2 regions of the Rheinheimera baltica genome follow, and region 2 is predicted to be linked to the other one. Evidence: predicted binding sites of a transcription regulator. Region 2 holds the regulator's gene; the other holds the start of a gene.
The links. The regulator FliA, encoded in region 2, starts transcription of late flagellar genes. The targets are predictions, from matches to a motif close to GCTAAAGTTNNNNNNNNNNCNGCCGATA.

Region 1 (18,572 bases), on a different contig from region 2:
TTACGGGCACGCGAATAATTTCTGCGCCCGCTGAAGTGATATCACCGCTGATCAGCTGTCCCTGCATATCATACAGTGCCGTGGGGGGCATATTGTTAACATTTTCCGGCAAGGGTTGTCGCCGGTGTGGTGGCGGCATATGCGGTGGCGGCCTGCGGGCTGGCGCGCGTGCAGATTGACGTTGCGACTGCGTAATAAAATCATGCAGGCTAGTGCTGTCAAAGGTTTGCCAGCTATTAGCGGAATTTTGGTATTCGATAATTAAATCGATGCTTAAGCGCTGCAACCTCTGCTGCTCAATACCCGCAACAAAGTCTTTTAGCCCTTGATCAAAGCTCCAACGGGCTAATGCCAGATTGACCAGCAAAATAAACGCCGTGATGCTTATCAGGGTGAGGGTGAGTTTTTTCGTAATTTTCATAGCGGTCAGTATATGAACATGCAGAACAGACTGCTACGCAATTTAAAGTAATTAGCGCAGTTCTCCTGCAAGTCTGCACTGATTCTGCACATTTTAGCGGTAAGCTAAGCTGGAATTAACTTATTACTGATAGCGGAGTTTACCATGAAAAAATTAACAATCTTGACTGCAGTTAGCGTGCTATTTGTCGTAAATGTACTGCAGGCTAAACCGCAGGAAGGCCATGAAGGTGGCAAACCACCCAAAGAAGCCATAGCTGCGTGTGAGGGCAAAGCGGCGCAAGATACGGTGACTTTTACAGGCCGTCGGGGTGACGCTGTTGAAGCAGTGTGTCAGCAGATGGGCGATGTGTTGGCAGCAGTGCCAGCAAAAGGTAAAGGCAAACATAAAGACGAATAATAGCGTCGCAAGCGGGTTAACCGTGCATGTTAAACACCGTCGGTTAGCCGCATCATGCAAACGTTGCGGCTAACATTATTTGGTACTGCGCTGTGGCTCTTGCGCAGCGGCACAGCGGCTAAATAGATCTTGCTCGGGGCGAATGGCGGTCGATTCTAACTGCATCCAGCTTAGCAGCGAGTCAAATAACATGTCATGACTGCCAGCTTGCTTTGCATTTTGTAGGATGCAGTTCGTATTAAAGGTGTTTTGTTCAATGGTTTGCGGTGAAAACCACATCAACATGGGTACCCGGGTTTGGCTCTCAGGCGCCATCCAGTAGGGTAAGCCATGTAAATACACCCCATTTTCACCAAGTGATTCGCCGTGATCTGACACGTATAGCATCGAGGTGTTAAAGTCGGTTGATAAGTCCTCCAATAAGTTAATGGTATTGTTGAGTAACTCATCTGTTGCGACAATCGCATTGTCGTAGGCATTGATAATGTGCTCTGGCAGGCACTGGTTTAATAAATTGTTTTTACATTCTGGCAAGAATAGCTTTTGATTATCCAAGCTACGTTTGTAGTATTCTGGCCCATGATTTCCTTGCTGATGTAGCACAATAAATATTGGTTTCGCACCCGATTTCGCTTTCAGAATAGTGTCTTTGAGATGGTTCAACAAGTTGCTGTCCGGGCACTCGCCATCGTTACAGTCTGTTGCTTCTGTAGTAAAGCTTTTATCCTGTGTTACCCGGTCACACATGCCTTTGCAGCCAGAGTTATTGTCCCGCCATATTACGGTGACACCAGATCGTTGCAGCACATCCAGCAGGTTGTCTGAGTTTTTTGCCAAGCCGTCATTATAGTTTTGCTGATTAAGGTAGCTAAACATGCAAGGCACTGACACCGCCGTTGCGGTACCGCATGAACTTATGGCGCCCACATTTAGCAGCTTCCGCTGTGCCAGTTTTGGTGTGGTATTACGATGATAACCATTAATACCTAAATGGTCGGCTCGTACCGTTTCGCCAAGTACCATAATAACCAGCTGTGGTTTGCCTACGCCGGTTATCAGGCGGGCATCTTCGGCGTAGTGCTGAAACTCGATAGTGTTACTTTGTGCAGTGTTGCTTTTTAATAAGCCTATCGCTGCATTAATAGCATTAAACGGTACTGCCTGGTGTTTTAAGTCGCGATGTTCACGCAGCGCCGGGGCGAAATTTTGATATTGGCTAACGACTAATACGGTAGCGAGCAGAGTGCTTACCATCATTATCGCCAGATAATGCAGTACGCCACGTTTTAATGACTGCGGCCGGTGTTTAGTCCAGAGCAAAAATGCACCTGGAAGCAGTAAGTAATAACTAAAGTAGGGCAGCATGGCGATATTGAGCAAGCCCATAGCTTCATGGTTGTCAGTTTCCAACGCATTTTGAAGCATGCCTTTGTCAATTAACACACCGTATTGCTGCATAAAATACTGGCTTGCAGCGGCAATAATGACAAGCGCAAACAGCCAGATCTTCTGAATTTTGCCAATACTTAACAGTTGACATAGCAACACATTGACGAGAAATAACAGGCTCAGTAGTGGCCACGCCTGGCTCCAGCCACCTAAAGACCAGACACTACGCACAAAAATTTGGTTATATGCCAGAGTCAGTAACACAGCCATTGCCAGGGTAGAAAACCCGCGCGAAACTGCAGGGCGCTTAGGAAAAGATAGCGTATGTTTAATCGCAAGAACGGTATTAGCAGGCATAATATACTGCACTAATTAAGGGAGATTCTTGCAGTGTATTAGTGAATTATTAAGTAAAGCTTAAATGGATTGTATATCGAAATAATAGGCTAGGTATTTTCAGTACGGCCGAAATGTATCTGACTGGCAGTCTCTTCCACGGGGCGTCGGGTAGGTGCAAATAGCATAAAGCATATTTTGGCGCATAGTAGGCAAAGGAGTAAGGTAGTTACGTCGTGTGATAAAAAGTGCGCGCCGCGTATTTGCTGATTTATGCCCAATACTACGCCAGTAAATACACCTGCGGCCAGACCTGCATAGCGCCATCGCGACGCTGTTTGTTTTATAAAAAAGTACAGCGCCACCCAAGCATAGCCCACACTGGCATGCCCGGCTGGAAAGCATTGAATATGACGCAAATTAGCCGGACGTGCCTGCAACAAATGATAATAAGGTTCTGTGCCACCAAACATAGCCAAATCCCACGGGCAGGCAATATTGGTGATTGATTTGAGATACGCAACCAGGGCAAACGAAAAAATCAGCGATAAACTTAAGGCTGCGTAACGGCGCGCTTTAGCGGGATACTTTTTGTAATGTACAAGACGATAAAGTGTTAACAGTAACACTACGGAACAAAACACGTAGTTCAGTGTGCGGGCGCCTTTATGAAGCACCTGCTCTGTTAGCCAATGGTCTTGCAGCAGCCACTGCTGCCCTTGCAGATTATAAAGTTTAGCTGCCAGCCATACATCGCCACCTCCAGCATCTAACAGCAGCATTGCGGCGATATACATGAGTAACAGCAGAGGTAATTTTTGCAAACTGTTCATGTGTTTAATCATCATAAGGCTATACCTGTTTACCCCATTTCGCTGCCATACTTATCCCATACTTTATATTTATTTTCTTAAGATAATCTTAAGGTTATTTACCTAGTATGCATTGCAGTTTACTTACACACATTGGCAATGACATACCTATATGAAAACACGTTTACCACAATTGTTAGGCCCTTATTACGTGCTGTTTGTTATGCTGCTGATGATGTTGTTATTGATGTCAATAAGCCGCATTGGGCTATTTATTTGGCAGTTTGACCGTGTTACAGCTGCAGGCAACCTTGGTTATATGTTGTTGCAGGGCGTTCGGGCCGATCTTATTTTTGCCGGTTTGTGGTTAATTTTTCCGGTGTTATTAGCGCCGCTATTAGCAGGTGGGAAACGCTTTGCGCTATGGCGCCGTTTTATCCATGTATGGGTTTTGCTGGGGTTGTGTTTAGTCGTTTTTATAGAAGTGTCAACACCACAGTTTATTTTGCAATACGATATAAGGCCGAACCGGCTTTACATTGAGTACCTAAAATACCCTAAAGAAGTGTTCAGCACCTTGTGGCAAGGCTACCGTGGCATGTTGTTAGGCGGTATAGCGGTTACCGCGTTACTGTTATGGGGTTTACATCAGCTGTTTAAACGCGTATCAGCAGCCTCAAAGCCTTATTCAGGCAAAACCTTATGGCTAACCTGGCCGCTGTTTGTGGTGCTGGTATTTGTTGCGTTGCGTTCCAGCACTGAGCATCGGCCAGCTAACCCTGCTATGTTTGCCATTACCAGTGATGCGCTGGTTAATTCATTAATTATTAATTCGCCCTACTCAGTGCTATATGCACTTTACAATATGAAACATGAGGCGCGATCCAGCGAAATTTACGGCAAAATGCCCGATGATGAAATGCTGGCACTGGCGCTAGACTGGCCCTGGTTAAAAAACCATAGCTTTAGTGATGCTACCCTACCTACGTTGCATCATCACCAAGCCAGTATAAAGCGTGACAAGCCGCTCAACCTGGTAATCATTTTACAAGAAAGTTTGGGCGCAACCTTTGTTGAGTCACTTGGCGGTGTACCTGTTACCCCTGAGCTTGAAAAGTTAAAACAGGATGGCTGGTGGTTTGAGCAAATGTACGCCACCGGCACCCGTTCTGTGCGCGGCATTGAAGCGGTGGTATCTGGCTTTATGCCAACACCGGCACAAAGCACCGTCAAGTTGTCGTTGTCACAGCAAAACTTTTATACCCTGGGCAGTACGCTTACCCGGCAAGGTTATAACACCAGTTTTATTTACGGTGGAGAGGCGCATTTTGATAATATGCGCAGCTTTTTTACCGGCAATGATATCAATCAGGTTATTGATTTGCCGCAAATGCAAAGCCCAGTGTTTGTGGGCAGTTGGGGGGCTAGTGATGAAGACTTATTCACGGCCACAGCCAGCCATTTGGCTGATATGCACCAACAACAAAAACCGTTTTTTAGCCTGGTCTTTACCTCGTCTAATCATACGCCGTTTGAGTTTCCTGACGGGCGTATTAGTTTGCACGAACAACCTAAAGCTACCATGAATAACGCAGTAAAATATGCCGACTATGCACTGGGTAAGTTTATTGAAGAAGCTAAAAAACAGCCCTATTGGCAAGACACGCTGTTTTTGATTGTGGCTGATCATGATAACCGCGTTTATGGCAATAATTTGGTGCCGGTAGAAAAATTCCATATTCCTGCGCTGATTTTAGGCGCTGATATAACAGCAAAACGCATTACACCTGTCGCCAGCCAAATTGATTTAGCACCAACGCTATTATCGCTAATGGGGATTAGCGGCAAAACACCTCTGATGGGGCGCGACTTTAGTGCAGACGATACCAGTCCGGGGCGGGCATTCATGCAGTTTGATCAATACTTTGCCTTGATGCAGGCGCAGCAGGTTACTATTTTGCGCCCGGGTCAGCCCGCGGTGGCTGCCCATTACGACCCACAGAAAAAACACTTACAGTTATCAGAGCAGGTGCCTGATGATGCTCAGGTTAAGCGGGCACTGGCGCAGGTGTTGTTACCGTCTTATCTCTATCGCCAGCAGCAGTATCATTTACCGGCGCAGATTAAGTAAACCTTAAGCTTTTCTTAAGTATTGCTGGATAGTCTGTTGCAAACAGTGTTGGAGGTGCTATGCGGTTTGGTGTGTTAATAGTGTTGTTTTGTAGTGCGTTAGTAGCGGGTAATGGCAATGCTATTGAACTTACCGTGCTTGAAGGTAGCCCGGTAAGTAGCATGCAGCAGCTTGAAGGCAAAGTGGTGCTGGTTGATTTTTGGGCCTCATGGTGCGGCCCGTGTCGCAAGTCTTTTCCCTGGTTAAATCAAATAAATCATCAATATGGCTCAGATGGGCTCTTGGTGCTTGCAGTAAATGAAGATCAAGACCGGGCAGAAGCCAGCCGTTTTTTAGCGCAATTTCCAGCCAATTTTAGTGTGCTTTACGATCAGGATGGCGCTTTGGCATCAGACTATCAGGTAATGGGCATGCCTAGCAGTTACCTAATTGATAAAAAAGGCAATATCCGCTTTCGTCATCAAGGCTTTAAACAAGCTGATGTGGCTAAGTATGAAGAACATATCCGCCAGTTGCTGGCCGAGGAGTAAATAGGATGAGAATAACAAAATTGCAGGGCTGTGCTGCGCTGGTATTAGTGTTAAGCCAGGTAACAGCTTGTAGCTCATTGGGTGTTAAACCCTGGGAGCGGGATGTTCTGGCAAAAGAAGAAATGGCGTTAAATGCGGCGCCTCTGGACAACAGGCTTGACGATCATATTTATTTTAGTAAAGAAGGCAGTAGCGGCGGGCGCAGCTTTGCAGGCGGAGGTTGCGGATGCAATTAAAACAACTGGCAAATATCAGTGCTGCGTTGGCGGCAGCAAGCTGCGCCGTGCTGGGGCAGGATGCACAGGCTGGTACTGTACTGGATGACTGGCAATTTAACAGCGCTATTTTGTTGTATAACGAAACCGAGCGTGTGAGTGCCGGCGAAGCTATCTTGTCTGCCCGCGGCGATTTTGGTGATGATAAATATCTTAATCTGGGTTTGGTTGTTGATGCGCTAACCGGTGCATCTGCGACCGGTGCAGTAGCACAGCCAGGTGTGCAAAGCTTTACCCGCCCATCAGGGAAAGGCAGCTATGACGTCGCTCCAGGCGATACACCACTGGACGACACCTTCCATGACACCCGGGTGCAATTAGATGCCAGCTGGGAGCAACCACTTGCGCCAAACTGGCGTGTCAGTGGTGGCGGGCATTTATCCAAAGAATATGATTATCTTTCTTTAGGGGTGAATGGTTCAGTTGCGCGTGACTTTAACCAGAAAAATACAACAGTTTCTATGGGCTTGGCTTATAGCCATGACACTATTTCACCTGAGGGTGGCGTAGCATCAGGGTTTGCTCCGATGTTATTGCGTAGCAACTTTGCCGACGACGACAGTTATCAGGCTGCATTTGATGCTACTCGCGACCGAGCCGATGATACCAAAGATACTGTGGATATGTTGTTAGGGCTAACACAGGTGATAAACCGCGATTGGCTGATGCAGTTTAACTACTCATTAAGTATGGCCGATGGCTATATGACTGACCCGTTTAAGCTGGTTAGTGTGGTAAACAGCAATGGCGAAGTACAGCAAAATCTGTATGAAAGCCGGCCGGATAAACGCACCAAGCACAGCGTGTACTGGCAGAATAAACTGCACCTTGGTGGCACCTATCTGGATGCGTCATACCGTTATATGTGGGATGACTGGGAATTAAAATCACACACGGCAGACTTTAAATGGCGTTTCCCTGTGAGCGAGCAGTGGTATGTTGAGCCACAGTTACGTTATTACCAGCAAAGTGCTGCTGAGTTTTATCTGCCGTTTTTACAGCAATCAGACTCGCTGCCACAGTACGCCAGTGCAGATTATCGCATTGGTAAAATGAGTACTTATACCTTAGGTGCAAAGTTTGGTACTAAACTGGCGGCCGGTAACGAATTATCGTTCCGCATCGCTTTATATCAACAAAATCCAGAGCAAGATGGTGCTGACGCGCCAGGTGTATTGGCAAATGTTGATTTATATGAAAAAGTTACCGCAGTTATGGCTCAGGTAAGTTATTCTTTTTAAAGATTAACCAACGTAAGGCTAAAGATGACCGATGTTGCGGTTAGCCGCGGAAAAAATTGCACGTTAGGGCAATTTAGTGCAATGGCCAGCCCATGTGAAATACTGCTGGAAACAGCAGACATGACGCTGTGCCGTGAGCTAACCCTGTTAGCCGCTGCTGAAGCTGAGCGTATTGAGCAGAAGTACAGCCGCTATCGTACAGACAGTGTACTTAGCCAGCTTAATCAGGGAGCTGGGCAATGGCAGCAACTGGATGACGAAACCGCCCAGTTGCTGACGTTTGCCAATACCTGTTATCAATTAAGCGATGGCTTATTTGATATCAGTAGCGGTATTTTACGTCGCGCCTGGCAGTTTGATGGTTCCGACCGTCTGGCAAGTCAGGCGCAGCTTGCCGCATTGCTGCCGCATATTGGTTGGCATCAGGTGCAGTTAAAACCGAAACAAATACTGCTGCCAGCAGGGATGGAGCTGGACTTGGGCGGTATTGCCAAAGAATATGCGGTTGATAAGGTATTACAGCTGCTTCGGGCACAATTTACTCCCAGTTCTTTACCCAGTATTGTCGTCAACTTCGGCGGCGATATGCATTGTAGCCGCCCGCGCCATGATGGCAGTCTGTGGCATATCGGTATTGAAAACCCAGGCTTAGTTGATCACGCTATTTCCGCCGTAGGTTTAACCACCGGAGCATTAGCTACCAGCGGCGATAGCAGGCGTTTTCTATTAAAAGATGGCGTGCGGTACAGTCATATTCTAAACCCCAAAACGGGCTGGCCGGTAACTGATGCACCGCGCTCGGTTACCGTTGCTGCACCAAATTGTTTGTTGGCCGGTATGCTAGCGACAACCGCTTTATTGCAAGGCGCCAGTGCCGAAGCTTTTTTGCAGGCGCAGGGGCTTAAGTACTGGCTGGTAGCGTAGTCTTGGCTATTCTATCGGCAAGTAAGTAGGGCCAGCTGAACAGACTAAATCATCTGAAACGGCTGGCCTGGGCTTTTAGTTACTGCTGGTTGCGCGCAAAGCGCTTTAGTTGTTGCTGCGTGCGTGCGGTACCGGCCAGCAAATCTTTAGCCGCTTTATCAATAGAAGACATTTGGTTATACGCGTCACCGGTGACTTGTTCTATTGCACTAAGATGTTGATGTGTTTGCTGATATCGTTGCTCCAGCTCCAAAACCGTATGATTAATGTTATTGATACCGGTTTTTGCTTCCTGAAGTTCTTGCTGCAGTAACGTGAACTCGGTGCTGGTGTCGGCTATTTGCTGTTGGGCGTGTTGTGCTTGTTGGTTCAGGCTTTCTGATTCGTTACGGGTTTCACTGACCAATTGCTCCATTTCATTTAAAAAGCCGGAAATCTGCCGGGTTGCGGCATTTACCTTAGCAGCAAGGGTGCGCACTTCGTCAGCAACTACGGCAAAACCCCGGCCTGCATCGCCAGCTCTTGCCGCTTCAATGGCCGCATTTAGCGCCAATAAATTTGTTTGATCGGAAAAGCTTTCTACCATCACCAAAATTTGTCGCACGTTTTCAGAGTTTTTATGCAAGCCGTTGATGGTCTTTCCAAAGCTATTTAATAAATTAACGATACCAGACAGCTGTCCACTCAGTTGATGCATTTGGGTACTGGCAACCTGAGCTTTATCAACAGCTACGCCTGACACCTGGCCAACCTGATCACCGTTTCGCACAATATCTGACAAGTACTGCAATACCTGATCACTTTCGCGGCGAATTTGCTCACTGCGTTGCTCGGTGTTTTGTAAATGGCTACGGGTATTGTTTACGGCGCCAGACACTTGCTCGTTTATTTGGTGTGTTTCGCCCGCTTGCTGATATATATCAGCCAATAATACACCCAGCTGACTGACAAATTGGTTGTACTCATCTGACAGGGTGCGAAATTCGTCATAGGTAAATGCTGGTAAACGGTGCTGTAAATCAGTGCCTTTTCGGTTGGTATCATGTAACGCCAACACTAAAGCTTTTACTGGCCGGACTATAAGAAAGTGCATGTAGCCAATAGTAAAAGCAAAAGCCGCTAAACCGATTAGCAGTAATAACCACCAACTGCTGTTAGCGCCATCAGCAGGGTAGGCTAAATACAATGCTAGTAGAAAAAATATAGCTAAAAAGCTTATGTTGCCAACAATTTTTCGGCTTAACGTGCCAAAAAAGGTTTTCTCAACAAACAGATAGACTGAGTTAAATCCGCTCATAAGGTCACTACACCCACCATTTTACGTTAAGTAAAATTAGCATATCATAGCCATTAGTTGGCGGCGACCTGAGCAGTAACTTTGCAGTTGATCTGGCGCAAGTCTGGGTTAAATGGGTAATCTTCGACTGATAAACCAGCCTGCAACCATTGCCGCAACAAACGCTAGTGTTCCTAAGCTGCCAGCACTGATGGCGGCTAGTGCCGGACCGGGGCAGTAACCAACCAGCCCCCAGCCTGCGCCAAACAGCAAGGAGCCAATAACCAGAGGTTTATCCAGTTCGCGTTTTGTCGGTAAATGAAAATGTTCTGCCAGCAAAGGTTTACCTTTACCGGCAAACAGCCAAAAACCGGCACTGTAAACGGCCAATGCGCCGGCCATGACCAGCATTAAGCTGGGGTCCCAGTTTTTATTTAACGATAAAAACCCCAACACTTTTGCTGGATCTATCATCTGTGAGTAGGCAATGCCGGCGGACATTAGCACTCCGGCTAGTAAAGCGATAACAACAGGCATTATGTGAACTCCCCAGGCAATTAGTGCAGTAACGTGGCGATAAGCATGCCACTAAACATAAAAATAACGGTAGCAGCAAGCGATCGGGGTGACAAACGGCTAATGCCGCAAATACCATGGCCAGAGGTACAGCCGCTGCCCCAACCTGTACCTATGCCAACCAGCAAACCTGCGACGATTACCTGCCAGCCAAGCTCGGGTGTGCTAAAACTAAAATCAGCGATAATTGCCCCTACTAGTAATGGGCCAAGTACAATACCCAGCAAAAACGCCAGCCGCCAACTGCGTCCTTCAGCGTTAAACAATGCGCTGCTGGCAATGCCGGATATACCAGCAATACGGCCAGAAAAAACCAATAGTATTAACGCGCCCAAACCAATTAACGCGCCGCCAAGTAATGCAGATATTGGGGTGAAGTTTTCCATATTGTCCTCAGTTTATTGTTTAACGGGCAGCGCCGCATCTAGCCAGGCTTGCATTCCGCCGTCAACTGAAAACACCTTGGTGAACCCCATACGTTGTAACGATTCCGCTGCTAACGCCGAGCGCGCACCTGAACGGCAAATAACATAAATAGTGTTATCTGCCAGTTGCTGCAAGGCCATCTTGGGTTCACAGCCGGTGGCGGCCACTTTAGGGTGGTTATGAATATTCATTTCCAGCACTCCGCGCGGGTAATTTACCGAGCCGGTAATGTGCTGTTGGCTATATTCAGCCGGTTCACGAACATCGATAAGTACCGTTTCAGCATCTTGTTTAAGTGCGGTAGCAAGCTCATTAATGCCAACTTCTTTAATTGCGGCTTTGGCTTGTGCAACTAACTCTTGAGACGTTTTCATTTGTTGCTCCTTTGCGTTTATTTCAACACCGACTGATAAATAACCACCGCCGCCATTATCACCAGGAAAACGGCGAAAGCTTTTTGCAATTGTGCTTTAGGTAGACGTTTGCCAAGCGCGCCGCCAACATAGCTACCGGCGATACCCGCTACAATCATTAGACCAATGGTTGTCCAATCAAAAACCACACCTTGCTCAGACATCACCCAATAATACTTACCGAAGCCGACAAACGATTTCATGGCGATGATCACTAAACTGGTAGCAATACCAATGGGCATACTTAAACCGCCCAGCAATACTAAGGCCGGTACAATTAAAAAGCCGCCGCCAACGCCGACAAAGCCTGTGATCACGCCAACAATCAGGCCGTCTAAAACAATTTTTGCCGGTTTAAACGCTTTAGCTTCAACATTATCACCGGTACTACTGCGCCACATCATCACGGCGGCAACTAACATTAATAACGAAAATACCAATAGCTGCCAACGGGCATCAACCAAGGTGCCAAACCAGGCACCACCGTAGGTTCCCATCATGCCGGGAATACCAAACCATAAAACATGACGCCAGCTGATCAAGCGTTGCAACCCATTGCGCACAGAGCCAAATAAGCTAATGCCCGCTACAATAAGAAGTGAAGACGCAATGGCCAGCTGCGGTGGCATATGCAGTAAATACAACAACACTGGCACCGTAAGAATTGAACCGCCTGAGCCAAATAGACCAAGGCTTAAACCAATGACAATCGCACCAAGTAACGCTAGCATGGAATTCTTCCTTTATATAACAAAGTGGAATATGCTTATAACTTAATTGCATTTTAGACTGCTTTTCGTTAAGCTGCAATTGAAATTTAGTAGATTCTAATTTAAGGGGTGTTTATGTCAGTCCTTCATACCAATAATCAGCACAATGTGCTGATTGAAATGTTCTTTGATCAGGACAGCTCAACCTTTAGCTATGTGGTTGCTGATACTCATAGTAAGCGCGCTGCGATTATTGACCCGGTATTGAATTATGATGCCGCTGCCGGCGCAGTTAGCACTGAAGGGGCAGACACGATGTTGGCGTATATTGCCCAGCAGCAGTTGAGTATAGACTGGATCCTTGAAACCCATGCTCATGCAGATCATTTATCTGCTGCGCATTATTTGAAACAAAAAACTGGCGCACCGGTGGCTATTGGTGAAGGCATTAAAAAAGTACAGCAAACCTTTAAGGTGGTGTTTAACCTGGGTGATGACGAGTTGACAGCCAAAGGTGACTATTTTGATAAACTGTTTACCGAGAATGAAACCTTTGCCATAGGTGAGTTAAAGGCACAGGTGATTAATACCCCTGGACATACTAACGATAGCGTGAGTTATTTGATTGCAGATAATTTATTTGTCGGTGATTCCCTGTTTATGCCAGACTCAGGCACCGCGCGTTGTGATTTTCCCGGCGGTGACGCACATGTGTTGTTTCGCTCAATTCAGCGTATTTATCAGTTGCCTGAGCAAACACAGATTTTTATGTGCCATGATTATCAGCCCGGTGGACGTGAACTTAAGTATCAAACCAGCGTTGCTGAGCAAAAAGCACATAATATCCATGTCAAAGCGGATACTGCAGAGCAAGAGTTTGTGTTAAAGCGTGAAACTCGGGATAAAACCCTGGCCGTACCAAGGCTTATCTACCCATCGGTACAGGTTAATATTCGAGCTGGCCAGTTGCCAATTGCGGCTGAAAATGGCGTAAGCTACATCAAAATCCCCTTAAAAGTAGTGCAATAGCCTGAAAAACATCGGCTGTCGCTGACAGCCGATCTGTTGTGTACTATAACCCGTATTGCACTAAATCTTTTACCTAACAAAAAGAGCAATATGATGACTAAAAATGCCAAGCAAAAACAACCACAGCTTCCAGCTGAAGCCTACCAACTTTATGACAAATATGCCCATGGCTTGATGAGTCGTCGCGCTTTTTTTGCCGGTATGAGCGGTTTAGCGGTAAACGCTGCATTAGCGACCACGTTTATCAATAGTATGTTGCCCAATTACGCCTTAGCTGAGCAGGTGTCATTTAATGATCCAGCCATTACAGCACGGTATCAAACATTTCCATCACCCAATGGTCATGGCGAGGGTCGTGGTTACCTGGTGCAGCCAAAACAAGCTGCAGGGCCATTGCCTGTCGTGCTGGTTATTCACGAAAACAGGGGGTTAAACCCTTACATTGAAGATGTAGCCCGCCGCCTGGCTAAAGCCGGTTTTATCGCGTTTGCACCCGATGCATTGTGGTCGTTGGGGGGCTACCCGGGTAATGATGATGATGGCCGTACTATGCAGCGTAGTTTAGACGGTGAAAAAATTGCCGCAGATTTTACCGCGGCGGCCTTATGGCTAAAACAACTTGAGGCGGGCAGCGGTAAGTTAGGCGTGGTCGGTTTTTGTTTTGGTGGCGCGATGACAGGTCGCCTTGCAGCAGAGTTGCCAGATACCGTAAACGCTGCAGTACCCTTTTATGGCTCACCGCCACCGGCTGATGGCATTGCGAATATTAAAGCGCCAATGCTGGTACAGTTGGGAGAATTAGACGAGCGGGTAAATGCTATGTGGCCTGCGGCAGAAATATTACTACAGCAGCATAAAGTGCAATACAGCATTGAACGCTACACTAATTCTCATCATGGTTTTCATAACGACTCTACTGCTCGTTATAATGAAGCTATGGCCGAGCTGGCATGGCAAAAAACACTACAATTTTTTAACCGGCATTTACTCAGCTAACCATTTTACGTGATAACCTGCTCAGTACATTTTACCTAACCAAGAGGCAAACAATGGCTGAGCAGTTTGGCCCACTTCAACAGTTACTAAACATGCAATTTAGCCGCTGGGTGTAGCATGAAAATAGCATTATTGGGCCTGGGTGATATTGCACAAAAAGCCTACTTGCCGTTACTGGCAAGTATGCCTGGCATTACGCCTGTACTTTGTACTCGAAATGAGACTGTTTTGCGGCAACTTATGCAGCAGTACCGTATTCGTGAAGGGTACACTGAGTTGTCTGCATTAATAGCGGCTCAGCCCGATGCGGTGATGATTCACAGCTCTACCAGCAGCCACTTTAGCATAGCCAGCGAACTGCTCAATGCGGGTATTCCGCTATTTATTGATAAGCCGCTGAGCTATCAGCTTTCGGAGTGTGAGCAGTTAATTAGCGCAGCCGAGCGGCGCAATATTTTGTTGTTTGTTGGCTTTAACCGGCGTTATGTTCCGCTGTATCAACAGCCTCTTGCCAACGTACCTTTACAGCTACATTACCAGAAGAACCGTTATCAGCAGCCAGCAGATCTTAGAACCTTTGTGTATGATGATTTTATTCATCTTTTAGACTTTGCCCATTATGCAACGGCGTTACATAATAAAGGCAATTTTACGCCAGTGGTGCACGGTCAGTTTGATAAAGATCAGTTGGCTTGTGTACAAGTAAATTGGCAGCTGGGTAGTACGTCAGTTTCGGTATCGATGAACCGCTTAGCAGGCCACAGTTTTGAACGGCTAGAGTATTTTTCTGCCAATCAGCATTGGCAAGTAGATAATTTGGTGCAGGGTATTCATAGCGCAGCTAACCAGCAGCAGCACCTTGCTGTGAATGACTGGCAAAGCACCATACACAAGCGCGGTTTTGTTGGCATGTTGGACGAGTTTATCCATCAGGTAGAAAAGGGCGGTACTAACAAAGCCCAAAATAAAACGCTGCTTAGTAGCCATCAGCTATGTGAGTTTGTGGTGCAACAGTTAACGTAAAAAAACCTGTCACCTTTTTTTATAGGATGTTTATTATATGCTCCATAAGACAGCGATACTGTTGTTGCTGCCGCTGTGGTTGTTAAGCTTCTTAGCACAAGCTACCACTGTTAGGGTTGTAACCGAGTATCGTAGCTATTATCAGTTAAAGCAAGAAGATGGCCAGCTTGGGGGTTATGCCTCGGAAGTGGTGCAGGCCATGTTTGCGTTAACAGGTGATACGCCAGCTTTTGAAGTAAACCCGTGGGGTCGCACGTTTTACGAGGCAGTGAATAACGACAATGTGTTAATTTACTCATTGTCATACAACCCGGAACGGGCGGCATTGTTTGATTGTGTTGCTGAGTTGGATAACGAACAGTTATTTTTCTGGGCGCTAAAAGGAAGAATAGAGCAGCCACTTCAGGCATTGCAGGACTTGCAGCCTTTTCATATTGCAGTGAGTATTTCGTCAAATCCAGATCAGTATTTAACTGCGCAGGGCATAAAAAGACTTTTGCGAACCTCAACAGCGGAGCATGCGCTAAGTATGTTGTATAAAGAGCGGGTAGATTTGGTAATAAGTGCCGAAAAATCGATATACCGGCGAACGAATCAATTAGGCTATGATGCAAACCAACTTGAAAAAGTGCTTCAGCTCAAAGAACTAAACCACCCATTATGTGCAGCTTTTAATCATCAGTCAGACCCAGCTCTACGTGAGCGCTATCGGCAGGCGTTTACCACGTTGCAGCAAAATGGCACTCTGGCAAAAATTAAACAACGTTGGCAGGTAGACTAGTACTTCAGTCACTGCAATAGCTTGGCTTAGCTGATAAACTGCCGCTTGCTGGTTTATTTTGGAGTAGCTTGTGCGCTATAAGTGGATTTTATTTGACGCCGATGAAACCTTGTTTCATTTTGATGCCTTTAAAGGCTTACAGCTGATGTTTTCCCGGCATCAGTATCAGTTTAGCGCTGAAGACTATGAATATTACCAGTCAATTAACCTGCCATTATGGCAGCAGTATCAACAGGGCGACATTAGCGCCCAGCAGCTACAAGTTAGCCGCTTCACACCCTGGGCACAAAAGCTAAACCACAGCGCCAATGCCCTAAATAGTGCTTTTATGCAGGCGATGGCGGATATTTGCACTACACTTCCTGGTGCCACAGAGCTTATTCAGGCGTTAAAAGGCCGTGCAAAGTTGGGTATTATTACCAATGGCTTTACCGAGCTACAGCAAATACGTTTAGCCCGTACTGGTTTTGCTGATGTCTTCTCAGCATTAGTGATTTCTGAGCAAGTAGGGGTAGCCAAACCCGATATCGGCATTTTTAATCATGCTTTTGCCTTAATGAACCACCCCCCTAAAAACCAGATTTTAATGGTGGGTGATAACCCCCATGCCGATATTAAAGGCGGTATCAACGCCGGTATTGACACCTGTTGGTTAAACCGTCACGGCGCTTCGTGCCCTGAAGGGATAATCCCGCACCATGAAGTCAGCTCGCTGGCGCAGCTACAGCAGTGGTTGCTTGCTTAATACATTTTTTAGTTATCGGTTTAGATCCGCAAATAACAATGAAGCTGCTTTAGGTGTTAGCTTAGCGGAGTCATGGCCAATACCTGCGACCAGATGCACCTTAATATTTGCCTTCATATCATAGCGTGTGGCAAGGTCATTTACTGCTTCAGCCCAGCTATGTGCAAATTCTATCCGGTTACTGCCGATATGTGCTGCTCGTCTATCCTGAGCTTTGGTGTCCAGAGCGCCGATCACTATCTGCGTTTTATCAGCCGCTTTTGCGTAATTAAGCAGTTGCGGGCTGACGCGTTCATGCCGCACAACAGCACCACTGTCCCAACTAATTTTTTTATTAAGGCGCCCGGCACCGTAAGGCCAGGGCACGCGATCGTCCGGGTAAGAATAGCGGCCCGCTGCGCTAATAACGGCTTTAATAACACGTTCGGGGTGAGTAACTACGTAACGGGCAACAAACTGACCACCGGCAGAGTGGCCGTATAAGTAAAACTGGCTGGCGCCAGTTTGTGTTTTACTGCGATATTGTTCTACCAACTGATGCACAAAATCGTCAGCACCAATATATTTGCCAAACAAATTACGATACCCACCATAGCCTTGCGACAGGTTTCCAAAGCGCTCGTTGTCAAAAGCTGGCGCAATAATAATTAAGCCATACTTTTCAGCATAGGGTATCCAGCGTTCGGTATAGATTTTTGCCTGTGCAGCGGCCTGTTGGTTTTTACCCAGCATGCCATGCGCCAGCACCAAAATATTTTTCGCCGCAGCTTTGGGTAGATATAACTGGTAGTCACCCACCGCAGTGGTATGCAGCTGAACCTCTGCCAATGCAGGCAATGTTAGCAAGCAAACTGTTACCAACCACAGTAATAGTCGCTTTATGCTGATAATCATTTCTTAATTTTCTCTGATATTTTATGCGGCGCATTGTCGCATTAAGTTCACACGGATTACCAATATTGACAACATTGATGTTTCATTCATGGTTTTATATTTGTGAGTTTAACCAAAGGGCGGTGTAAAGGCTAACGTCTGCATGGCCTGTTTTAGGAGACATAATGAAATTGCGTAATGTTCTACTGTGGTTACTGTGTTGGTTTGCACTAAGCGGCTGTAATAGCGATACCGCACCATTACAACCGCCTCCGGTTTCAACGCCGGAGCCGTTTGAATTTACTCATCAAGGTCTTAGTGGGCTAATCATTAAGCGGTTGTATCAGCAACAAGACAATATTCTGGCTTTAACCAACAACGGCTTATATCAACAGCAGCCACAGCAAAATAGCTGGCAGTTAATAGGGTTAGAAGGCTATGAGTTGCAAGATTTGGCTATGATTACCGACCAACATTGGTTGGCGGCGGTGAACCTGCAAAATGATACTGAATCTGCGGGAATTCATCTGCAAGAATCTTTTGACGCTGGTGACAGTTGGCTGGAGGTGTCGCGTCCTTTTGGCGAAAATGGCGAGCATGAAGGTATTTATGCCTTGCACTACGATCCGCTGCAACAACGTTTATACGCCACGGGGCATGGTGTGCTAGCCCAATCGGATAACTTAGGCATCAGTTGGCAAAAGCTTCAAGGTGACTGGAACATGTTGGCTCAACCCAACAGTGCATTAGCGTTAACGCCTGAACGCAGCCAGATCTGGTGGGGAGGGCAGGGCGCTATTGAAAATGGTGTCTTGTTCAGTTATCGGTTAGCCGATGGGCATACGCAAGCGTTTAGTGAGTTATTGCCCGATCCCAGCGTGTATTACAACGTGCGTTTTGCCAACAATGCTGTTTATGCCTGCGGCGAGGGCGGCATTGTTATGAGCACAAACAACGGCGCCAGCTGGACAAGCCTGTTACCAGATGCTAATCACCGATTTTACTTTGATGTGGCAATAGACCCTAATCGAAATGGTCGCTTGTACACCGCAGGATGGAACAAGAGCTTTAGCGAGCCACAACCGCTTATTTTGCAATGGTCTGACGATGCTGGCCAAAGTTGGCAAAGCTTACAGTATCAAGGTGCGGCAGATTTATTAGGCGGTGTGCGCAGTATGTTGCTGGTACAGCAGCAACAGCAGTCCTATTTATACCTGGGTTTGTATAAAGGCTGCATGATGAAAGTACGGTTAGAGTAAGTACCGG
Region 2 (14,159 bases):
CTGGCTTTGCTGTTGCTGCTGAGCGCTATACTCCAGCCTTTTTTCCAGCTCATTTAACTGCTTAGTGACGCTTTGCTGATAACGACGACACCATAAAAAGGTAAAAAAAGCCAATACCAATAATAGTGCCGTTTGTATTACTACACTAAGCCACATAGCCATTCCTAAATCGAGGTTATCTCGTCCCACTCTTCGTCACTGAGCAGTTTATTCAAGTCGACTAAAATGAGTAACTCACCTTCACGGTTTGACACGCCTTGGATAAATCGTGCACTTTCATCGGTGCCTACATTTGGTGCTGTATCAATTTCTGACGACTTCAAATACACCACTTCTGCAACACTATCGACCAAAATGCCAATAACCTGCTTTTCAGCTTCAATAATAACGATACGGCTATTATCAGTGACTTCGGCAGGCTCTAAGCCAAACCGCGAGCGAGTATCAATAACAGTAACAACGTTACCGCGCAGGTTAATAATACCCAACACATAATCCGGAGAGCCCGGCACAGGTGCAATTTCGGTATAACGCAATACTTCTTGCACTTGCATTACATTAATACCGTAAGTTTCCTCTTGTAGTTTGAAGGTAACCCACTGTAAAACAATATCAGCAGCCGCATTCTTTTTGGCAGATTGTTTGGTTAAATCACTCATGCATAACTCCTGTAGTAATACCTTACCCGTTAGGCACTGATATCCAGACCACGGTTTAATAAATCAATCATAGCGTCAACGTCGAGTAAAACACACATATGTTTTTTAATCAGACCCGCCATCCAAGGACGTTTACCTTCAGCTTCACGCCATTTAACATCATCTTGCTCAAGCACGAAAGTATTAACTAGCGTTTCGCAGCACAATCCCCAATTGCTATTACCAAGCATAATAACATATTGATAGTTTAGCTTTTGCTGGAAATCTTCGTCATATTTTTCTGGCATAACCCAGCGCGCGGTATCGACAATATTAATTTTCTGCTCGCGATACAACATAACGCCTTTAAACCAATCTGGTTTACCAATCAGGCTGTTTATTTTCGCAATTTGATGAATACCGCCGAGTTCTTTAAGCGGTACCGCAACTTTAAGGCCGGCAACATCAAAGAACAATGCCTGAAATTTGCCCTGACGATAGTCTTTCTCCACCGGAGAAACTGCCGCAATACTTGGCTTAGGTGTTTCATTGGGCGGCGCTAAAGTAAGGCGCTCAGCAACCGGTACATCCCGTTGTTGTAAGTGTTGTGACTGTTCAGCTGCAGCAAACTTCGCTTTTAATGTCGCAAGCGCATCTGTCTCTGTGGCTACTGCCGTTGGCAATACAACCGGCGGTTTAACATCAACCTTTTTTTCCTCAGCCGCGCTAACAACAGCCTGTGCTAAAAGTGCATTAAGCTGCTGCTTTTTTTGCTCTTCCTGCACCACTGCGTCTGCTTCAGCGTCTTCGGTCAATAACGCCGACAAATAATGCTTCATTACCTTTTGACTGGCAATTAAATTACTCATGCCTTACTCCGGCGCCAATTGCAATAAAAACGTCAATAGCGTGTTGTATGCAAATACGCCTCGTGACGCAGAAGCAAACTCGCTGGGCGGCGTCTGGGCTAAACTGGCATCACGAAATTTGGTGTCTATCGGAATGACAGCAGACCACACTTTATCTTCGTACTTCAATTTTAATTCTTTATAAGCTTCAAGTGATGCTTTAGTTCTTTTGTCATACATAGTAGGAATAATAGTGTAGGCGTAGTCTTTTTCCTCTGAAGTGCGCATTAAGGCCATCGTTGCAATCATTCGTTCCAGACCTTTTAATGCCAAAAACTCCGTTTGCACGGGGATAAGGATCCGGTTACACGCAGCGATAGCATTTACCATTAAAACCCCCATTACCGGAGGACAGTCGATCAACACATAATCATAATCTTGGCGAATTTGATGCAGCGCTTTTTTGAGCATCAGGCCCATTCCGCCTTTAGCACCTAAGGAACGATCCAGTGTTGCCAGCGCCATTGAGGAAGGCAAAATATCTAAATTGTCGACTCCACTTGGGCATAATGACTGCAGAATCTCTTCACTGGTAATATCTTTTCCGCGAATAAAAATATCGTAAACACTGACTTCCAGTTCTTCTGCATCAATACCAAAATAGTAAGTAAGTGACGCGTGCGGATCGGTATCTACCAGCAACACTTTAAAACCACGCTTTGCGAGTAGACCGCCTAAAGTGACGGTAGTCGTGGTTTTACCTACACCACCTTTCTGATTTGCAACTGTCCAAATAACCACTTCATGGTTCCTGTTGTTCTGGAGGCTCGACATCGGGGCTTTCGTCACGTGTCGTGACACGTATACCACCACCTGGCAACGTAATAACTTTAATACTGCCATCTTGCTGTGAAACTTGTTCTAACTGACGCTGCAAGGTATCTGCTTCAACGGCTCTTGCTGCCGTTTCATCTGTCTCTTCAGTACTGCTGGCTTGATAACCATAACGCGAAATCGCAATCACAACTTTTCTATTTGCAGCACGCCCTTGCACGCTATCATTTGGATTAAATGGATAATACTGTCCATACCCTTCTATTGCCAAACGTTCTGATGCAGTGCCAGAACGCTCAAGCACTCTTAATACAGATGTGGCCCTTGCTACAGATAACTCCCAGTTTGATGCAAACAACTCATTATTAATGGGTTGATCATCAGTATAGCCGCGAACGCGAATAAAATTCTCAATTGGATTGATAACTGTCGCAATTTCATTAAGCACAGTCTGTGCAGATTGTGTCGTGGTCGCACTGCCACTGGCGAATAATAGCGCACTGCTAAGCTCAATGATTAACCAGTTTTCATCTTGTTGGAGTTTCGCAACGCCTTGTTCCAGCAATGAAGCTAAAGCTTGGGTAAGCTGCTCCTCAACCGAGTGCAGTGGGCTACCTAACTTGCGTTTAGCAACATCAGACAACTGGTGAATATCAGCCGGCACTACCGACGCACCATAAAGCGCTATTTCTTTTTGCACGACGGGTTCAGGCAGCAATGATTGCGCGGGTTGACTTGAACTTGAGGGCTGAGGTTTCTCAAACATTTGAGTGAGGCTGTTTGCCAGCACATCGTACTCTTCTTCTTTTACAATCGACATAGCATACAACACCACAAACAGAGCAAACATCAGTGTCATATAATCGGCATATGACACTAACCAGCGGTCTAACTGCTCTTGTTCTACATACTTATGCTTTTGTTTGTGCCGGTACATAAACGTTACCCTGGATGGTAAGCGGCCAGCTTACGCTCGATATTGCGTGGATTTTCACCATGCGCAATAGAAACCAGACCTTCGATAATTAACTCGTGATACAAAGTACGTTGATGCACCAAACTTTTTAATTTGTTGCCAATAGGAATAAATAAAAGGTTGGCAAAACCAACACCATAAATAGTCGCAACAAACGCGGTTGCGATACCAAGCCCTAGCAGTTGTGGCTCGGAAATATTTGTCATCGCTTGAATTAATCCTAACACGGCGCCGACAATACCAATGGTTGGGCTGTAGCCCCCCATAGCGTCAAAAATGCGTGCACCGCGCAGGTAGCGTTCACGTTCGAGTGTTAATTCCGCATCTAGCGTATCTTGCAATGTTTTAGGCTCAACGCCGTCAACTAACAAGTTAAGACCCCGATGCAAAAAAGTATCTTGCTCGGACAGTGCATCATTCTCCAACGCTAAAAAGCCGCTGCCTCGTGCTGCAGTTCCCCAATGCACGATACGTTCAGCAGTATGCTCTAATGGCAACAAATTTGGCTTTACAACCCAAGGCAACATCTTTATGCCTAACACAAACTGATTCACTGGTGTCTGTAACATAACGGCGCCAATGGTACCGCCAAACACAATTAAGAACGCAGGGAAATGCAGCAAGGTTGTTAAGTTACCACCTTCAATAACAAAGCCACCAGCAACGGCCAAAACAGCTAATAGAAAACCACCTATTGCCAACTTATCCATGCATAATTTCCGCAATTAGCCGCGATGCGACATCATTTAAGCTAACTTCTTGATCCATTAAGCCTGCCGCTGCTATCGCCTGAGGCATACCATAAACAACACAACTGGCTTCATCCTGAGCCCAAATGCGCGCTCCAAGTTGCTTGAGCAAACGTGCGCCTTCCCGGCCATCTGCGCCCATGCCGGTTAATACAATGGCTAATACTTTGTCACTAAACACCTTTGCTGCTGTAGCAAAAGTAATATCGACACTGGGTTTAAACGTAATGCGAGGTGAATCATCTTCTTTTATCCGCAATCGGGCATCTCGCTCGTTGCCATCAATAAGCATTTGTTTACCACCCGGCGCTAAATATGCGACTCCGGGACGCAATACCTCATTGTCTGTTGCTTCGCGCACTTCAATTTTAGACAATGAGTTTAAACGCTGCGCAAAGGCGCCAGTAAAGGCTGCAGGCATATGCTGGATCAACACGATAGGCAATGGAAAATCAGCCGGTAGTGCCGTAATAATTCGCTGCAATGCTACTGGCCCACCGGTAGAGGTTCCTATTGCAACTAACTTATATTGTTTACCGCTGGCTTGTATTCTCGTAGGTGGAATTGTAACCCGGTCACTAAGCTTGGGGCGCTCAAAGCTGTTACGTGTCAGTGAAGGCCGTTCACTTAAACGCGGAGAAGCTGGTGTATCAGAGCGTGTTGGTATTGAACTACTAAAGGTGGCTCGGCCAAGCTGCCGCTTACGTGCAACCGCTTTTACCCTGTCTCTGAGCAACTGGCCGGCTTCGTCTTTATCACGGGCAATATCTTCAAACTTTTTCGGCAGAAAATCTACCGCTCCAGCTTCCAGTGCTTCAAACGTTGCTTTAGCACCTTCGTGGGTTAATGATGAAAACATCAAAATAGGAATACGCTGCTGTTGCATTATTTCGCGTACAGCAGAGATGCCATCAAGCACTGGCATCTCAACATCCATGGTAATTACGTCAGGCTTAAGTGCCCTGGCTTTATCCACAGCTTCTCGGCCATTTACGGCAGTATCGATGATCTCAATATCGCCATCTTTTGCCAGAATTTCGGTTAGGCGACGGCGAAAAAAACTTGAATCGTCTACCACTAATACCTTAATGGCCATACGTTACTCTCTTTAGGCTTTCATCTTATTAAAGCGATCAAACTTAATCTTTGATTTCTTCGCATAGTGTTTCAGCAGGTTTGGTACATCAAGGATCAACGCAATACCACCATCTGAGGTGATGGTTGCCCCCGCCATACCCGGTGTACCTTGCAGAAGCGCATCTAATGGTTTTATTACCACTTCTTCCTGACCAATTAAGGAGTCAACCACGAAACCGACTTGCTGTGTACCAATTTGTACAATAACTACATGCCCCTGCTCGCGCCGACGCTTTTTATCTGATCCTTTGACCAACCAGTGCTCGAGGAAGAACAAGGGTATGGCTTTGTTGCGCACAACAATAGTTAACTGCCCGTCAACCACATTTGTTTTATTTAAATCCAAATGGAATATTTCGCTCACCCCGGCTAACGGCAAAGCAAATGTCTGCTTGCCAACTACGACCATTAGAGTAGGTAGTATGGCCAATGTCAGCGGAACTTTAATTTCTAGTAAGGTACCCTCACCCATTTTTGAGTGAATATGCACAGTACCATTAAGTTGATTAATCTTGGTTTTCACCACATCCATGCCCACACCACGGCCAGAGATGTCAGAGATTTGCTCTTTAGTAGAGAATCCCGGTGCAAAAATCAGATTAAACGCCTCGGTATCAGACATACGAGCAGCTGCATCAACATCAAGAATGCCTCGTTTTATCGCGATACCTTTTAGCTTCTCCGGATCCATACCGGCACCATCATCGTGGATGGTTAACAGGATATGATCACCCGCTTGGGCGGCAGCCAACTTAACAGTGCCCGTTCGTTTTTTACCAGCATTTTGACGCACTTGCGGCATTTCAATACCGTGGTCAACTGAGTTGCGCACTAAATGCACTAACGGATCAGCCAGTGCTTCTACCAAATTTTTATCCAGGTCGGTTTCTTCACCTTCCAGCACTAACTCTATATCTTTTTGCAACGAGCGCGCTAAATCCCGCACAACCCTGGGAAAACGTCCAAACACTTTCTTAATGGGTTGCATGCGGGTTTTCATTACAGCGCCTTGAATATCCGCAGTTACTACATCCAAGTTAGAAATGGCTTTACTCATTTCTTCGCTTTGTACTGTGCCTGACAAACTTACTAGCCGATTACGCACTAGTACAAGTTCACCCACCATATTCATAATTTGATCTAAACGTTTAGTATCAACTCTGACGGTTGTTTCCGCTTGAGCTGCCTGCTGTGCTGCCGCAGCTTTATCTGCTACTGGCGCAGCAGGTGCGGCGGTTGTCGGTTTAGTAACAATAGGTTCCGCTTTTGCTGCAACCACTGGCGCTGGTGCTGGCTCTGCAGGAGTTGATTTTGCGGCTGCGACAGGCGCCTGACCTTTACCGTGTAATTGATCTAGTAAGGCTTCAAACTCGGCGTCATCAATCTCATCTGACGACTTAGCTTTAGCTGTCTCCGTTGCTGGTTTTGGTTTAGCTGGTTCAGGCTCTGGCGCAGAGTCAGGTATAAAAGCCCCCTTGCCATGCAACTGATCAAGGATGGCTTCAAATTCATCATCGGTAATATCATCGCCAGCTACCGGAGTAGCCTTACTAGCTTCGGATACTGAAGCTGGCGCAGCAGTAGTAGGCGAACCTTTTTTACCGTGAAGTTCGTCCATCATCCGATCGAACTCTTCTTCTGTCATGTCCTCGACATTATCGCTTTGAGCTGCAACTACGGGAGCCGAAACAGGTTCTGGAACTGGTTGTGGTTGCTGCACTGGCGCTGATACCACAGGAGCTGGATTACTAGCAGACTCAGGCTCACTGTAATGATGCAAAGCGTCAAGTATGGCTTGAGATGCCGGGGTCAGAGGTTGACGATTTTGTACTTCAACAAACATGGCGTTAATGCTATCTAATGACTGCAAAATAACATCCATCAATTCTGGTGTAACGCGGCGCTTACCTGTGCGCAAAATATCAAATACGTTTTCAGCACCGTGGCAGGCATCAACTAATTCGGTTAATGACAGAAAACCAGCACCGCCTTTAACCGTATGGAAACCACGGAAAATAGCATTCAATAAATTGGCATCATCTGGATTGTTTTCCAGCTCAACCAACTGCTCTTGCAACAACTCCAGGATTTCACCGGCTTCAACCAGAAAGTCCTGCAGTATATCCTCATCCATATCAAAACTCATGCAAAGACCCCTCTGTTAAAAACCTAAGCTGGACAATAAATCATCAACGTCGTCCTGACCGCTAACCACATCTTCACGCTCTGCAGCGTCAATAATAGGGCCTTCTGCTTCATGCGCTTTAGGTTTATTTCTGGCTGGTTTGGCTTCTGCTTGCATCATAATACTTGACTGGCCAAAAGCGGTTAATAAGCCAATCAGGCTCTCTTCCACTTCTCGCACTAATTCAATAACACGCCGCAATATTTGGCCGGTTAAATCCTGATAATCCTGCGCCATTAACACATCAGTTAACAGTCCATTAAGAGTGGTTGAATCACCGCTAGCTTGCTGGAAAAAACTATCTAACGTCGCGCATAGCATCTTAAAATCGCCAAGCTGCATTTGACGATGCATCAATTTTTGCCACTGAGGCTTAATTTTATCGAGTTGCTGAGTCAATTGATCAGCAATAGGCAGGCAAGACTCAACCGCATCCATCGTCCTGTTTGCTGCTTGCTCTGTCATATCAATAACATGATTTAAACGCTTTTTAGCGTCGGGAATATCTTCTTCAAGCAAATTGTTTAGTGAAGGATCGATTTGAAAGTTTTTTAGAGAGTCATGTAATTGACGTGTTAGCTTGCCAACTTCGGCAAAAAGCTCTGATGAACCAGGTACAGCAAGTTGCTGCACCAGCTCATTAGCCGCGTCATTTTCACCCATCTCAAGGAGCTGTACCAGCTCCCTAGCTTGATCTAATGAAATTAAAGGCGCCGTAATTGCGGACATGGCAACGCTCCTTTGTCAGTAACGGTTAGCCGATCCGCTCAAATACTTTAGCTAGCTTCTCCTGCAACGTGGCGGCAGTAAAAGGTTTAACAATATAGCCATTCACACCAGCTTGCGCTGCTGCAATAATTTGTTCCTTTTTAGCTTCTGCGGTTACCATCAATACCGGTATATGCTTCAGCTTAGCATCGGCCCGAATTGCACGAAGCAAATCAATCCCTTGCATACCTGGCATGTTCCAGTCTGTAACCACAAAATCAAACTCACTGTTTTGCAGCATTGGCAACGCTGTACTGCCATCGTCTGCTTCAGATACATTGGTAAAGCCAAGGTCACGTAACAGATTTTTTATTATGCGTCTCATGGTTGAAAAATCATCTACCACAAGAATTTTCATGTTCTTATCCAAAATCCCCTCCGACGAGATATTACTGTTATCTCAGAATAGGTTACAACCAATCCTGCATTCTGGCTTTTAATCTGACCAATGCCTGACTATGGATTTGACTGATCCGGGACTCACTGACATTAAGTACAGCCCCGATCTCCTTCAAGTTTAGTTCGTCATTATAATACAGCGACAGCACTAATGCTTCTCGTTCTGGTAAACTACTGATTGTTTTTGCTAAATCTTGATGAAAAGCCTCACTAGCCTGGCTTTCATACAAATTATCGCTGTCTGTATCACCAGACGTTACCAGTACATCTTCCGACACCCCAAGGTCTTCAATACCGATAATTCGACCGCTACTGATATCACTTAACATATGATGGTACTCATCAAGAGATATATCAAGTTTTTCAGCAACTTCACTGTCTTTTATATCTCTGCCATGTATAGATTCAAGTTGCGCAATTGTTTCTGCTATTAGCCTTGCATTACGATGGACTGAGCGCGGGGTCCAATCACCTCTTCGCATTTCATCTAACATGGCACCACGAATTCGTATTCCGGCGAAGGTTTCAAAACTGGCACCTTTACTACCATCAAAATTTTTCGCCGCTTCAATCAAGCCAATCATACCCGACTGAATAAGATCATCTACCAATACGCTAGCGGGCAAACGTGCCATCAGGTGATATGCAATTCGCTTTACCAAAGGGGCATGACGTTCGACCATCTGCTGCATATGGTCAACACCGCCATAGGCCGCTATTTTGCTATTCACACTAAACCCCGGTCAGTTTGTGGCTGAACCAATTGCTCCAAAAAAAACTCCAGATGACCTGACGCTGATGCTGGTAACGGCCACTTTGCCGTTTTAAGTGCTAAGCTCTTTACGGCCATGCTCGCCGGCGATCTTGGAAACGCATCAACAAACGCTTTTTGTTTGCGCGCAGCTTTACGTACATTTTCATCGTAAGGTATCGTAGCAACTAATTCTAAATTCACATCCAAAAAGCGATCAGTTACCCGGGTTAATTTTGCGAATAATTCTTGCCCTTCTTTAAGGCTACGTACCATATTGGCAACAATTTTAAATTTTTCGACACCATGATCACGACTTAATATTTTCATTAGCGCGTAAGCATCAGTAATTGAGGAGGGTTCATCACATACCACTACCATCACATCTTGTGACGCTCTGGAAAAACTCAATACCATGTCGGAAATACCCGCAGCGGTATCAACCAGCAATATATCAACTGGTGTTTTTAATTCACTAAACGCTCGTATCAGTCCGGCATGTTCTGCTGGTGCGAGTTCAGTCATGTTTTGAGAGCCAGAGGTGGCGGGAATAATTTTGATACCGAAAGGACCATCAATAATAACGTCATCCAGCTCTGCTTCGCCTGAAAGCACGTGTGACAAATTCTTATCAACTCTCAACCCTAGCATCACATCACAGTTAGCCAAGCCAAGGTCTGCGTCCAGCACCAGCACTCTCTTGCCAAGTTGGGCTAGAGCCATGGCAAGATTCAGGGTAACGTTAGTTTTACCTACCCCACCTTTGCCGCCGGTAACTGATATTACTTTTACCATCTGCTTACTCATTCTTCTCAGGCCATTGGCTTGATCGTCAGTATTTTCATGACTATGCATAGGTTCCATCCGCTCGGTGCATCTCGTCGTTGTACCACTGATGAGCCGTGCTACTTTGTGCAATTCGTAAATTTTCTGCTTGTTGTACCAATTTTTTTGCCTCTGCAACGGCGATATCTTCTGGTACACGCTGGCCGTTAGTTAAATAACTGACCGGTAATGCATTGGCGATAGCAACATTGATAACTTCACCTAAGCTTAAGCATTCATCAAGTTTGGTAAAAATACAACCTGACAATGGAATACGTTTAAAATGTGCAACGGATTCCTGCATTACCCTTGCCTGTGCTGTGGCAGACAATACCAGATAACTTTTTATTTTGACACGACTATTATGCACTAGACTGGCAAGTTTTTCCGCTAAGCGCACATCACGCTGACTCATTCCAGCGGTATCTATCAATATTAGTTTACGTTGTTGTAACTGATTGATTAACAAAGCCAGTTCATCACTGTCTTTTGCTTGTTTAACCGGACAACCGATTATTCTGCCAAAAGTTGCCAATTGTTCAAAAGCACCAATACGGTAACTGTCTGTCGTAATAAGCGCGACCTGATCTGCACCGTGGCGTTTGGCAAACTCCGCCGCTAACTTTGCCACAGTAGTAGTTTTTCCTACTCCGGTTGGGCCAACAAGCGCCACAACACCGCCACGACGTAAAATATCATCATTGGTTGTACTTAACTGCCCAGCTAATAATTCTAATGCCGTATCCCAGGCATCAGCGCTATTTGAGTCTTCTGGCATAAAACAGGCAAGCTGATCGGCAACCTGCTCCGACAAACCTAACTGCTGCAAGTTTTCAATAATCAGTGCTCTTACCGGTTCACGGCGAGCTAAGTCCTGCCACATCAAACCTGATACCTGATGCTGCAACAATTGGCGCATTGATAACATTTCGTTGCGCATTGCATCCATTTGTTGCTGAACAAGTTTAGCTTGATGTTCTTGCTGCTTCGTCAACTCGGTCAGGTTTACCTGGCTAATACCGCCACCTACGCCAGAATTTTGACGTTCAAATTGCGGCGCTTTTGCTGTATTAACCGTATTGGTTTTAGCTACTGGTTTTGCCGATGGTGTTTGCTGCGCACTGACCTGTTGCTTAATCATCTGCCGGGCTAACAAGGCTTTTAAAGAGTCTGCCGGAGCATCTGTTTCTGCCTCGTCATCATCAGCTACCGTGGCAGTAAAACGCGGTTCTGCACGCTTAACCTGCACCGGCGCTGGGGTCGCAGCGGCTGTGCCTGCTGGCTCATGGTCTATTGCAGCGACAATTTCGACGCCTTCGGCAACTTTTTTGTTCGACAGAATAATAGCGTCCGGACCAAGAAATTCCTTTACCTCAGTTAAAGCGGTACGCATATCTTTTGCCACAAAGCGTTTAATTTTCATGAGCTAACTCCTAACTTGCCTGGCCAATGACGCTGACAATTCGAATTTGTTTATCATCGGGTATCTCCTGATACGACAATACCCGTAGTCCTGGAATGGTATACTTCACGAATCGTGCCATGACTGTGCGTAAAATTCCTGACGTTAATAAAACAGCGCTATCGCCGTTTAATTCCTGGCTCTGATGTGCGTCTTGTAACGATTGCTGGATACGATCGGCCAGCCCCGGCTCAATGCCTGCGCCGTCATTGCCAGCAGCCTGCATAGATTGATGCAGCATTTGCTCTAGTTCAGGTGCAAAGGTAATAACCGGAATTTCTTTACGGCTACCGCCAACCTCTTGCACGATAAGACGACGTAAAGCTATACGACAGGCGGCAGTCAGCACGTCAACATCCTGACTTTTGGCGCCATATTCAACCAACGTCTGCACAATGGTACGCATATCGCGAATCGGCACACCCTCGTTAAGTAAATTCTGTAGCACTTTAACCACCGTTGTCAGTGCCAATGTATCGGGCACTAAACCTTCAACTAACTTAGGAGAATGTTTTGCCAACATATCAAGCAGGTTTTGTACTTCTTCATGCCCTAATAAACTGGCCGCGTGGTTGGTTAAGATCTGGCTTAAATGTGTTGCCACTACTGTGGCGGCATCAACTACGGTATAGCCCAACGTTTGGGCATGTTCACGCTGATCTTTGCTTATCCAGACCGCATCCAGACCAAAGGCTGGATCTTTGGTGGCAATCCCTTTAACGGTTCCAAATACCTGACCAGGGTTTATCGCCAGCTCATTGTCGTGGCGTAGCTCGCCTTCACCGCTGGTAACGCCCATCAACGTCATACGATAAGTGTTGGGTTCTAAATCGAGGTTATCCCGAATGTGTACAGCAGGTACCAGAAACCCAAGCTCCTGTGATAGCTTTTTACGCACACCTTTGATCCGGCTTAACAGCTCTCCACCTTGTGTTTTATCTACCAGGGGGATCAAGCGATACCCTACCTCTAATCCTATCGTGTCGACACCTTGTACGTCGTCCCAACCAATTTCTTTAACCACGTTATTTTCAACCGGCGCCACGTCAGACTTATTACGATTAACCACTTCAGCTTTAGTTTCTTTGCTGCGTTTATACATTAAATACGCCGTTCCCCCGACAATGGCGGCAAGCGACAAAAAAGCAAAATGGGGCATACCTGGTACCACGCCCATCAGGGTTAATACACCTGAGGCAACAGCCAACACCTGAACATTGCCAAGCTGTGCAGTCATTTGCTGGCCCATGTTCTCTGACTTATTCTGTCGTGTAACGATAATTGCGGTGCCAATAGATAACAACAACGAAGGAATTTGTGCCACCAAGCCGTCACCAATGGTTAATAGCGTATATATTTCCATCGCATCACCAAAGGAAAGGTCGTGCTGCATCATGCCAATGAATAAGCCGCCTACCAGGTTGATGACCAAGATAACAATACCGGCAATAGCATCACCCTTAACAAATTTACTGGCACCGTCCATCGAACCGTAAAAGTCGGCTTCGCTGGTAACTTCTTCACGGCGAACCCGTGCTTCTTCTTGGGTGATAAGCCCGGAGTTTAGATCTGCGTCAATGGCCATTTGTTTACCTGGCATAGCATCCAGAGTAAAACGTGCCGACACTTCAGCAATACGGCCCGCACCTTTTGTAACCACCACAAAGTTAATGATAATCAGAATTAAAAACACCACGATACCGACAGCGTAATTACCGCCAATAACCACAGAGCCGAAGGCTTCAATCACTTTACCTGCGGCATCACCACCTTCATGGCCTTCCAGCAACACCACGCGGGTACTGGCAACGTTTAGCGCAAGGCGCATTATGGTCGCGACCAGCAAGATGGCAGGAAAGGCCCCAAAATCCAGCGGGCGCATCGTGTAGATGGTTACCAGCAACACCACTAACGCTAACGCAATATTGAACGAAAACAGCACATCCAACAGCAATGGAGGCAATGGCAGTATCACCATCGCCAATGCAGCAAGAATAAATAGAGGTGTACCAAGGCCTTGAGCAAAGGCAAATTTCGACCGGTCGAAATTGGTAAAGAAGCTGGCTAACTGCATGACAACCCTGACAGTAAATTGGCACTATTCTCGATTAAAGCAAGAAATGTTCCAATACTATTTAGCGCAGCCTTAGTGGCGGTATCCTTCTGGAATTGGCAGTTCTTTTGCTAAGGTTTTTGGCCGGCTGCCCTTGCCTTTTTTGTACATTTTTAATTGATAAACATAAGCCAATACCTGCGCCACTGCTGAAAACAATTGTTCCGGAATAGGATGGTCGAGTTTAGTGGTGTAATAAATAGACCGGGCAAGTGCCGGAGATTCAATGACAGGCACTTTATGTTCATTAGCAATTTTACGAATATGCATCGCCACCTCATCTACACCTTTGGCTACCACCACAGGTGCGCGAAACTTACCTTGGTCGTATTTTAATGCGATGGCGTAGTGTGTCGGGTTGGTTACAATAACATCGGCTTTCGGCACTTCCTGCATCATCCGCTTCATCGACATTTGCATTTGCGTGCGACGAATACGGGCTTTAATTTGCGGATCACCCTCACTGTTTTTGTA

Region 1: the regulator FliA is predicted to act here: its motif matches at 9,814-9,841, upstream of ORJ00_RS00155 (methyl-accepting chemotaxis protein).

The regions. Positions count from the first base shown of each region.
Region 1 covers NZ_JAPJDY010000001.1:20,374-38,945, forward strand. The annotation lists gene ORJ00_RS00110 (ATP-binding protein) at 1-421, opposite strand, end outside; gene ORJ00_RS00115 (hypothetical protein) at 566-820, shown strand; gene ORJ00_RS00120 (phosphoethanolamine transferase) at 896-2,566, opposite strand; gene ORJ00_RS00125 (phosphatase PAP2 family protein) at 2,656-3,393, opposite strand; gene ORJ00_RS00130 (LTA synthase family protein) at 3,530-5,488, shown strand; gene ORJ00_RS00135 (TlpA disulfide reductase family protein) at 5,548-6,018, shown strand; gene ORJ00_RS00140 (DUF4266 domain-containing protein) at 6,024-6,254, shown strand; gene ORJ00_RS00145 (DUF3570 domain-containing protein) at 6,245-7,534, shown strand; gene ORJ00_RS00150 (FAD:protein FMN transferase) at 7,559-8,458, shown strand; gene ORJ00_RS00155 (methyl-accepting chemotaxis protein) at 8,538-9,755, opposite strand; gene ORJ00_RS00160 (DUF6691 family protein) at 9,864-10,271, opposite strand; gene ORJ00_RS00165 (YeeE/YedE family protein) at 10,292-10,696, opposite strand; gene ORJ00_RS00170 (rhodanese-like domain-containing protein) at 10,709-11,110, opposite strand; gene ORJ00_RS00175 (sulfite exporter TauE/SafE family protein) at 11,128-11,880, opposite strand; gene ORJ00_RS00180 (MBL fold metallo-hydrolase) at 11,995-12,888, shown strand; gene ORJ00_RS00185 (dienelactone hydrolase family protein) at 12,979-13,884, shown strand; gene ORJ00_RS00190 (Gfo/Idh/MocA family protein) at 14,002-14,907, shown strand; gene ORJ00_RS00195 (substrate-binding periplasmic protein) at 14,945-15,688, shown strand; gene yjjG (pyrimidine 5'-nucleotidase) at 15,759-16,433, shown strand; gene ORJ00_RS00205 (alpha/beta fold hydrolase) at 16,446-17,327, opposite strand; gene ORJ00_RS00210 (hypothetical protein) at 17,492-18,565, shown strand.
Region 2 covers NZ_JAPJDY010000005.1:199,271-213,429, forward strand. The annotation lists gene ORJ00_RS10315 (DUF2802 domain-containing protein) at 1-156, opposite strand, end outside; gene ORJ00_RS10320 (chemotaxis protein CheW) at 165-659, opposite strand; gene ORJ00_RS10325 (chemotaxis protein CheW) at 689-1,507, opposite strand; gene ORJ00_RS10330 (ParA family protein) at 1,511-2,287, opposite strand; gene ORJ00_RS10335 (flagellar motor protein MotB) at 2,289-3,257, opposite strand; gene ORJ00_RS10340 (flagellar motor protein) at 3,263-4,006, opposite strand; gene ORJ00_RS10345 (protein-glutamate methylesterase/protein-glutamine glutaminase) at 3,999-5,141, opposite strand; gene ORJ00_RS10350 (chemotaxis protein CheA) at 5,154-7,328, opposite strand; gene ORJ00_RS10355 (protein phosphatase CheZ) at 7,344-8,096, opposite strand; gene cheY (chemotaxis response regulator CheY) at 8,122-8,493, opposite strand; gene ORJ00_RS10365 (RNA polymerase sigma factor FliA) at 8,546-9,265, opposite strand; gene ORJ00_RS10370 (MinD/ParA family protein) at 9,262-10,140, opposite strand; gene flhF (flagellar biosynthesis GTPase FlhF) at 10,133-11,533, opposite strand; gene flhA (flagellar biosynthesis protein FlhA) at 11,544-13,646, opposite strand; gene flhB (flagellar biosynthesis protein FlhB) at 13,719-14,159, opposite strand, start outside.